DNA from 3 places in the Paenibacillus nuruki genome. Region 1 is predicted to be linked to each of the others. Evidence: predicted binding sites of a transcription regulator. Region 1 holds the regulator's gene; each other region holds the start of a gene.

Region 1 (3,296 bases):
TGCTGTTTTCTCAACATGTACGGCATTAGCACCTTCAGCGACTGAGCCATCAATATTGAACTTTACCCAGACCATAAGGTCTTCTTGTGCTGTGTTCTTACCTTCAACTACCCAATACGTTGAAGTATCTGTCCAGACAGAATTAAATGTACGTGTCACAGATACGATATCAGCCTTTTCCTGTGCACTGTTGATCGCCAGCTGCTCTTTACTCCATGGCTGCGCCATAACATGAACATAAAATTGATTAACACCTAATACAAGCAATCCTACTACTACAATAATGATTGCGATCCATTTTCCACTTCCCAAATTTCGCAAAACACGCCATCCTTTCCTGTCGACTTCCGGTTAGCGTTTGAGCAAACCTTCAAAAGCACTTTGGGCTTCATGACGAATTTTTTCTTCATCCAGTGTTAATGATATACCATCTTTGATTAATTGCTTACCATCTACCCAGACATGCAATACATCTTTAGCTGATGCAGAATAAATGGTATGTGAGATAAAATCAGTACGTGGCAAGAAATGCGGTTGATCTACATTTAATGCCGTAATATCGGCTTTCATACCGACAGCAAATGTACCTACGTCATTCAAAAATACAGATTTCGCACCGTATTCTGTACCCATTTTCAATGCTTCTAATGCAGGTACCGCTGTTGGATCTCCGGATACTCCTTTATGAATAAGAGCTGCCAAACGCATCTCTTCAAACATATCCAAGTTGTTATTACTTGCCGGGCCATCTGTTCCTAAAGAAACGACTACACCTGCACGCAATAAATCAGGAACACGAGCAACACCACTTGCTAATTTCAGATTACTACCCGGATTATGCGAAACAGCTACTTTATGTTGCGCCAGCATTTCGATCTCTTCATCATTCAAATGAACAGCATGTGCCAAAAGGGCTGGACGCGTGAAAAATCCTAATTTCTCCAAATGAGCTACAGGACGTAATCCATAATCAGTTACATTTAATTGTACTTCAGCTAACGTCTCAGACATATGTGTATGCAGCGGCAAATCCAAGTCATGTGCTGCTTGTACAAATTGTTCGATGTATGCAGGAGGACATGTATACGGCGCATGTGGAGACATCATCGTTGTAATACGTCCATCAGCTTGACCATGCCAATCCCGTGCAAAGTCGATAGATTGTTGTAACTTTTGCTTTTGCTCTTCTTCTGAACATAAGCCGATAACACCACGCATCAATACAGCACGCATTCCTGATTGCTCTACGACTTCAGCAACACGTTCTGAACGATCATACATATCCAGGAATGTCGTAGTACCGCCTTTTAACATTTCAAGTACAGATAATGATGTTCCCCAGTATACATCGTCACTTGTAAACTTCGCTTCCATCGGCCACATTTTTTCCTGTAACCATACTTGTAGTGCAAGGTCGTCGCCATATCCACGTAGCAAAGACATTGCCGCATGACCATGACTGTTCACTAGACCCGGGATAAAGAACAAATGATTACCATCGACTACTGTTGTTCCTTCTTCAATCACAGGCTCTTCTTCTCCAAGATAAGTGATCCATCCATCTTCAATCACCATATGTCCGAAAAGCATCGATTTTTCTTCACTCATTACAGCAAACATACCGTTTTTGATAACCCATTTGTTCGAGGTGTTATTCATTAGTTTCATGTTCCTTTCCATCTTCCAGATAATAGGCAAGGCTTAGTAAGTCCGTTGTAAAATCAGCAGTGTGTACACGAATATGCGGTGGAGCTTTCAAAATAATCGGTGCAAAGTTCAAAATGGCTTCGATCCCTGCTTCAATCAATTGATCTGCTACACGCTGTGCTTCAATATTAGGCACAGTAATAATACCAATACGAATACTTTTCGCTTTGACTGTTGCTCCAAGTTCTTCGATCGGTTGTACAACTAATGTATTGATCATCGAACCGACTTTGGGTTCAAGAGAATCAAACACAGCTACGATTTTCATCGTTTCTTTCAAATACATATTATAGTTCGAAAGGGCATGCCCTAGATTACCTGCACCTACAAGTGCGACATTGATCTGTTGATCTAATTTTAAAATATGACGTATTTTCTCAATCAGATAAGATACATCATACCCGATTCCTTTACGTCCAAAATCTCCAAAATAAGCTAAGTCTTTGCGAATTTGTGCTGGATTCAAATCTAATTTTTGTCCCAATTCTTGCGAAGACACTGTGGGAACTTCACGGGTGTGAAGTTCGTTCAGATATCTAAGGTATACAGGTAGTCTTCGCACGACTGCTTCTGATATTTTGTCGGATTTCATGCTTGCTCCCCCTCTTGATTTACAGTTTCCTTTTCAGGTTCGGCCTGGCTAAGCCATTCTGTAATACGGGGTACCATCTGCTCTGTCGGCATATGTTCCATTTTGGGACCGGGTAATGAATATAGAAAATGCTTGCCATAATAGGACTCGATCACACGAGTGTCATAGACAATAACGATTCCCCGATCACTAGATGTCCGTACTAATCTACCAAAACCTTGTTTGAAACGGATAACTGCTTGCGGTACAGATAATTTCATAAATGGATTTTTCTTTTCTTTTTTAAGCCGTTCGCTTTTGGCTTCTAGCAATGGATGATTGGGCGGTTGAAAAGGTAATCGTACAATCGCCAGACATGTTAATGCTTCGCCCGGAATATCGACACCTTCCCAGAAGCTACTTGTTCCAAGCAATACAGAAGCAGAACGCTCCTGGAATCTACGAGTAAGCTTCGTCCGACTCCCTCCATCAACGCCTTGACCAAATACAGCAATATCACTATGTGATAACTTCTCTTTTAATGGCTCATACACCTGCTTGAGCATTCGATATGAGGTAAATAAAACCATCATTCGTCCTTGCGTTGCTTTGGCAGTCTCTGCTAACGAGTTCGCTAATGTATCTACAAAGAAGGCATCACCGACACTGCCTTTGACACTTGGAAAGTCACGTGGAATCAACAATAGCGATTGCTCACGATAATTAAAAGGTGAAGATAACTGTTCAGTCATCAATCTGCCTTCTTTTTCCGCTTCGACAAGTCCCAGTTGTTCAATCATATATTGGAATTTCTTTTCTATTGATAATGTTGCAGATGTTAGAATAATACTTTTCTTTTTATCGAAAAAGTACTCTTTCAATTGCTTGCTCACATCCACAGGCACAGCATACATCTGTAAAGACTTACTACGATAATTTCCATTAGCTTCATACCAGTAGACCGTATCTGTACTTTCCAGCTTCACAAATTGACGTAGATCGTCTCGAACGACAGTCA
Region 2 (3,296 bases), 2.2 Mb from region 1:
TGTAGATGTAGATGTAGATGTAGATGTAGATGTAGATGTAGATGTAGATGTAGGTATAAAATGCGATATTAAACGGTTTACTGCAAAGCAGCAGGAGCGATAAACCAGTGACGTTGAGGCAATTGACTCACTTGTTCACGGTTGATTTCTAGATTAGTCGCTAGAACATCGTTTGGTGTACTGGAGATCCATTTGGTCAGATCAATCGTCTCATGTTGCCCGTGGTTAAAGCCTACTAAGATACGACACACTTCAGTTCCATTGTTATAAATGTAATGCCCTGCTCCTTCTGGAACATAACCCACGTCTCCAGCTTCAAACTGATCTTCAATCAATTCTCCTTGACCCAAAAAAACAGCCATACGTGCTGTACCACTTATATAATATTGCCATTCGTCTGTATTTGGATGCCAGTGCATTTCTCGTAGTGCGCCCGGCTGAATCTCAATAATCGCTCCTGTCATATTGGTAGAAATCGGGAATAGGCGCGCAGAAGCAACCCGTTCTGTGCCTCCGCCGGGAACACGCTTGGGATCTTGAGCCATTAGTGGATAGCGATGCATACTGGTAAGCCCTGTAGCGCTACGTGTTGTAGCATCCAAAGTAGAATCATCCGGTACCTGCCTGTAAGCAAAATAAGATTCTTTTTTCGGCAAACGTTGTGCATCTTCAATCGAAATACCTAGATTCTGAGCGACTAATTCGATCGGAGTCTGGGCGATAAAGTCGGTAATACTAAAGGTATGTTTTTCGGTAAACGAACCGTTATTCATAATCTGAATAATATGGCATTCATCTGGTCCCATGCCTTGAATCGAATGACCGTAGCCTTTGGGAAAATACCATACATCTCCACTATTAAAGTTATCTATGTACGTTGTTCCATCAGGATGTAGAATCGTTGTGCGACAACTTCCGCTAACGACATAACCCCATTCAGAAGCATTGGTATGCCAGTGTAGTTCTCTTAATGTTCCCGGAGCCAGTCGTAACGATACACCGCTCATCGCTGTGGATACAGGAAAGTCTGCGACAGACACCTCACGCATTTGGCCACCACTATGTTCATAGGCTGTTTGTTGTTCAAGCCTGTATTTAAATGTTTTGGTCATTATAACCCTCCATTGCTTTTATGATTAATCTTCTAAGCTAATTTGTATTTTGTCATAGCTTCTTTTTTTGCACATGGCACTATAAGCCCATCTATCGTGTCGAATAGACGGTTTCCCTTGCAAAATGGATACATTCTAATGACCAATTTGATAAAAAGGGTTATTTTGTGTCTTTATATTTCGAAAAGCTTGTGATTTAGATCACTACATATAGAAAGTAAGATGGATATACTGAATATAAACCAATAAATTTTAGATATTAAAGATTGTTTTATATATAACATACTCATGGAACAAATGGCATATAGATTCACATCAAAAAAGGGGGATTTTGATATGACAGCAACAAGAGAACGACTGGTTCTAATAGGTAATGGTATGGCGGGGGTCGCAACGTTAGAACAAATTATTAAATTAGGTGGACAATACGATATTACGGTATTTGGCAGTGAGCCACATCCGAACTATAACCGGATTATGTTGTCTTATGTTTTGGAAGGTACACAGACGATAGACGATATTATTTTGAATAGTCATGAATGGTATGAGCAAAATCAAATCACACTGCATACAGGTACAACCGTGACACGTATCGATGCCGGGCAACAAATAATTCATACGGATAATGGAATGATGGTTCCATACGACAAAGTGATTATCGCCACAGGATCGCAATCGTTTATTTTACCGATACCGGGTCATGACAAACAAGGAGTTGTTGGTTTCCGTGATATCGCCGATTGCCATCAAATGATCGATGCTGCTGCCCATTATCCACAAGCCGCTGTTATTGGTGGAGGATTGTTAGGACTAGAAGCCGCTAAAGGATTGGTGAGTCTAGGAATGGATGTCACAGTCGTCCACTTAATGGATGATCTGATGGAGCGTCAATTGGATTCTGTAGCCGCATCGATGTTACGTAAAGAATTAGAACGTCAAGGTATCAAATTTTTGATGGGTGCACAGACAGTTGAACTACTAGGTGGAGAACGAGTGGAGCAATTGGTATTCAAAGACGGTACGACATTGCCTGCTCAATTCGTCGTTATGGCGGCAGGAATTAAGCCTAATATTGCAGTCGCCAAAGAAAGCAACATCGAGACCGGTCGAGGCATTATTGTGAATGACTATTTGCAGACTTCTGTAGATAACATCTACGCTGTAGGTGAATGTGTACAACATAGAGAAAGTTGTTATGGATTGGTTGCTCCACTGTTTGAACAAGGAATGATTTTGGCGAAACATATATGCGGGATTGATACTCAGCCGTATGAAGGTTCGGTGGTCTCAACCAAACTCAAAATTTCCGGTGTAGATGTATTTTCAGCAGGCGTATTTATTGAAAATGAACACCAATCAGTGATTACAGCGCGTGATGATTGGAAACGCACGTATAAAAAAATCATTTTAGAAGATCAAACGATTGTCGGTGCTGTTCTTTTTGGAGATATTACGGATGCGGCTCCATTGCAAAAGTTGATTCGTGATGGTGCACCGATGACCGATGAATTATATGCCGAATTGATGGGTACAGGCGGATGCGATCATAGCAAAAAGAAATCATCTGTCGATACGATGGCAGATAGTGAGATTGTGTGTGGTTGTAACGGTGTCACCAAGCTTGATATTGTCAGTGCTATTCAAGAAAAAGGATTAACAACAGTCGATGAGATCAAAGCATGTACCGGAGCAAGCCGTTCATGTGGTGGATGTAAGCCTGTTGTTGAACAAATTTTGCAATATGTACTGGGTGACGGAGCCACGATTGGAGCCAGTCAGGGCATGTGTAGCTGTACACCACTTAGTCGTGATGAAGTAGTTGCTGGAATCAAAGAAAAAGGACTTAAAACCATTAAAGAAGTAATGAATGTACTAGAGTGGAAGCAACCTGAAGGTTGTTCGAAATGCCGTCCAGCGATCAACTATTATCTAGGTATGCTTGATCCAGCACAATACCAAGATGAGAAATCATCTAGATTTGTGAATGAACGGATGAATGCTAATATTCAAAAAGACGGTACGTATACTGTTGTTCCACGGATGTATGGTGGGGTAACTACACCGGAAGAATTAAAACGGATCGCTGATGTATCTGTCAAATATAATGTACAAGCAGTGAAAATGACGGGTGGACAACGGATCGACTTGATCGGTGTAGTGAAAGAAGATTTGCCAAAAGTCTGG
Region 3 (3,296 bases), 2.0 Mb from region 1:
CACTACCTCCTGAACAGATCACAGTCGCTTCTGCTTGGACATAGACGAGACGATCATCTGGTTGCTTTACGATGACGCCTGTACATTCATTGTGATGCGTGACTAGATCAATTGCCAAATGCTCATCCCAAACTTCAATACGTGGATGTTCAGCCACATGCTGAGATAATGCTCTAACAATCTCATATCCTGTAGAATCCCCATTTGCATGTAAAATACGGCGATGACTATGAGCCCCTTCTCGTGTTAACTCCAATTGTCCATCAATCGTATCAAATAAAGTGCCTAGACGAATCAGTTCCTGTACACCTGCTGGGCCTTCTTGCACAAGCACATCTACGGCAGACGAGGAACAAAGACCAGCTCCTGCAAGCAATGTATCTTGACGGTGATAAAGAGGAGAATCATCTGCTGCTATCACAGCTGCAATCCCGCCTTGAGCATAACGAGTATTACTGTCTAATAATGATTTCTTTGTGATCATAAGAACGTGCTTATATTCACTTGCCGAAATAGCAGCAAACAATCCTGCAATTCCTGAACCTATAATAATAACATCGACTTGTTTGTGAATATATTCACTCAGATGATAATCTATCAGGCGATTTGGAATCATAATCTGTTCCCTCTCAATCGTTCAAGATGAAGATACTTGTAGCATACGTTCCAAAGAAACACGAGCTTGATCAGCAACAGCAGGTGGTACATAGATTTGAGGTTTCATCTGCTCTAAGCAATTGACTAATTTTTTTAAATTGTTCACTTTCATATTAGGGCATACTAAATATTTGCTAGCAAAGCGAAATGTTTTATCAGGGCTGTCTTTGCGAAGCTGATAACCTGTACCATCTTCTGTCCCTACGATAAACTCCTGACAAGGCGATTCTTTGCAATATTTGATAATCGCTGTTGTGCTACCTACAAAGTCACCTAAAGCAACAACATCAGGACGACATTCAGGATGGACAACAAATTCAGAATGGGGATGTTTCGCTTTCATTTCCATTACGTCTTTGACCGTCAACATATCATGGGTATTACAATATCCTTCCCAGATAATCATCTTTTTATCGGTATGCTGTTGTACATAATGCCCTAAATTTTTATCAGGAACCCAAATGATTTCGTCGGAATCAACAGACTGAATGACTTTCACCGCATTTGCCGAAGTACAGCAGATATCTGTTTCTGCTTTGATCTCAGCAGATGAATTAATATAAGTAACCACTTTAGCATTAGGATGTTTTTCTTTTAATCGACGCAGACCATCTACATTGACCATATCTGCCATTGGACAACCAGCCCGCTCATCAGGGATAATCACTGTTTTGTTAGGTGCTAGAATTTTAGCACTTTCACCCATAAAGTGAACTCCACAAAACACAATCGTATCCGCTTCAGTCTGAGCTGCTTTTTGCGCTAACAAAAAAGAATCGCCACGGAAATCTGCCACTTCTTGAATCTCATCCCGTTGATAATAATGAGCTAGAATAATAGCATTGCGCTCCTTTTTTAATTCTAAAAGACGTTCCTTGAGCTGTGCATCCCGTTCTGCTTTCTTTTCCAGTGCTAACGCTTCCATCGTAATCACTCCTTCAAATTGATTGAGATTCATTTCACAATGTTTGGCAGAGAAGTATGTTCTAAGATAGTTATAGCTTTCTGATCGAATAGTTTGTGAAAAATATCCCGTACTACCGTGTAAATTGTGTCAAATTTGTGATCAGGTTCAACCAATAATGTACACAATGCTATACTCACTTGTCAATCTATGAATTTGAACAAATGCTTTAAACGCAAAAAAAGCCTGAAGATCCTATTGATCTTCAGGCTTTTTATTTACTGCATTTTTGTTATTGATTACGAAGTGGGTGTACTTCCACCTGTTCCATTTGGTCCACGATCTTCGCCAGGGCCATTAGTAGGGCTATTCGGAATATCTCCGTCTTTGCCCAATCCAGGTGTAGATGGAGTGTTATCTTTCTCCAAGCTCAAAGAACCACCGATTGTATCTACAGTTGGTTCGCCACCTTCTGGTGTTTCGCCTGAACCGCTATTACCATCGCTATTGCCAGTATCACTTAAAGATCCAGTTTCAATCAATTCTTTGATTTGTTCTAGATCCAATGTTTCTACTTCAAGCAATGTTTGAGCAATCAAATGCATTTCTCTTGAATGCTTTTGCAATAATTCGCGACAGCGTTCGTAAGATTCCGTAATAAAACGGTGCATTTCTTGATCGATCTCATAAGCGATTTTATCACTATAGTTTTGCTCGTGTCCGATATCACGACCCAAGAATACTTGACCTTGAGCAGTACCGAATTGCATCGGTCCAAGCTTCTCACTCATACCGTATTCAACGATCATGCTGCGTACGATGCCAGTTGCTTGTTGGAAGTCACTATATGCTCCAGTACCAATCTCGCCGATAAATAATTCTTCAGCAACACGTCCACCTAGCAAACCAGTTACTTTATCCAACAATTCCTGTTTCGTTACAAGCATACGGTCTTCTTTAGGAAGCATAATAACATACCCGCCAGCACGTCCACGCGGTACGATTGTTACTTTGTGTACCATATCCGCATGCTCCAAGAAATAACCTACAATCGTATGACCCGCTTCATGATAAGCAACGATGCGTTTTTCACGATCACTAATAACACGACTACGTTTTTCTGTACCTACGATGATACGGTCAATAGCTTCATCAACCTCATTCATCGAAATATCACGACGATTACGACGCGCAGCAAGCAATGCTGCTTCGTTCATCAAGTTCTCCAGATCTGCACCTGTAAAACCTGTTGTACGTTTCGCAATTGTATCCAATCTTACGTTAGACGTAAGCGGTTTGTTGCGTGAGTGAACTTTCAGTACAGCTTCGCGACCTTTAACGTCTGGACGATCCACCGTAATTTGACGGTCAAAACGACCTGGACGTAACAATGCAGGATCCAAGATATCTGGACGGTTAGTTGCAGCAACGATAATAATACCTTCGTTTGCTCCAAATCCATCCATTTCAACAAGAAGTTGATTTAGCGTTTGTTCGCGCTCATCATGACCGCCACCAAGACCTGCGCCCCGTTGACGACCAACAGCATCAATTTCATCGATGAAAATAATACATGGTGCATTTTTCTTCGCATTTTCAAACAAATCACGTACACGCGACGCACCGACACCGACAAACATTTCTACGAAATCAGAACCGGAAATGCTGAAGAATGGTACGCCTGCTTCTCCTGCTACTGCACGAGCAAGCAATGTTTTACCAGTACCCGGAGGAC

The links. The regulator Rex, encoded in region 1, represses fermentation and respiration genes when NADH is low (regulators of the CRP and FNR family bind a similar motif). The targets are predictions, from matches to a motif close to TTGTGAAATATTTCACAA.
Region 2: nirB (nitrite reductase large subunit NirB) is a predicted target of Rex. The motif match lies at 1,302-1,319, and genes of this name have one in related genera.
Region 3: nadA (quinolinate synthase NadA) is a predicted target of Rex. The motif match lies at 1,605-1,622, and genes of this name have one in related genera.

The regions. Positions count from the first base shown of each region.
Region 1 is NZ_OY725677.1:1,138,817-1,142,112, reverse strand. Features, by position in the region: gene RCP16_RS05130 (cell wall elongation regulator TseB-like domain-containing protein) at 1-321, opposite strand, end outside; gene RCP16_RS05125 (amidohydrolase) at 352-1,659, opposite strand; gene RCP16_RS05120 (redox-sensing transcriptional repressor Rex) at 1,652-2,299, opposite strand; gene dinG (ATP-dependent DNA helicase DinG) at 2,296-3,296, opposite strand, start outside.
Region 2 is NZ_OY725677.1:3,361,030-3,364,325, reverse strand. Features, by position in the region: gene RCP16_RS14920 (cupin domain-containing protein) at 78-1,112, opposite strand; gene nirB (nitrite reductase large subunit NirB) at 1,449-3,296, shown strand, end outside.
Region 3 is NZ_OY725677.1:4,189,435-4,192,730, forward strand. Features, by position in the region: gene nadB (L-aspartate oxidase) at 1-616, opposite strand, end outside; gene nadA (quinolinate synthase NadA) at 638-1,582, opposite strand; gene ftsH (ATP-dependent zinc metalloprotease FtsH) at 1,861-3,296, opposite strand, start outside.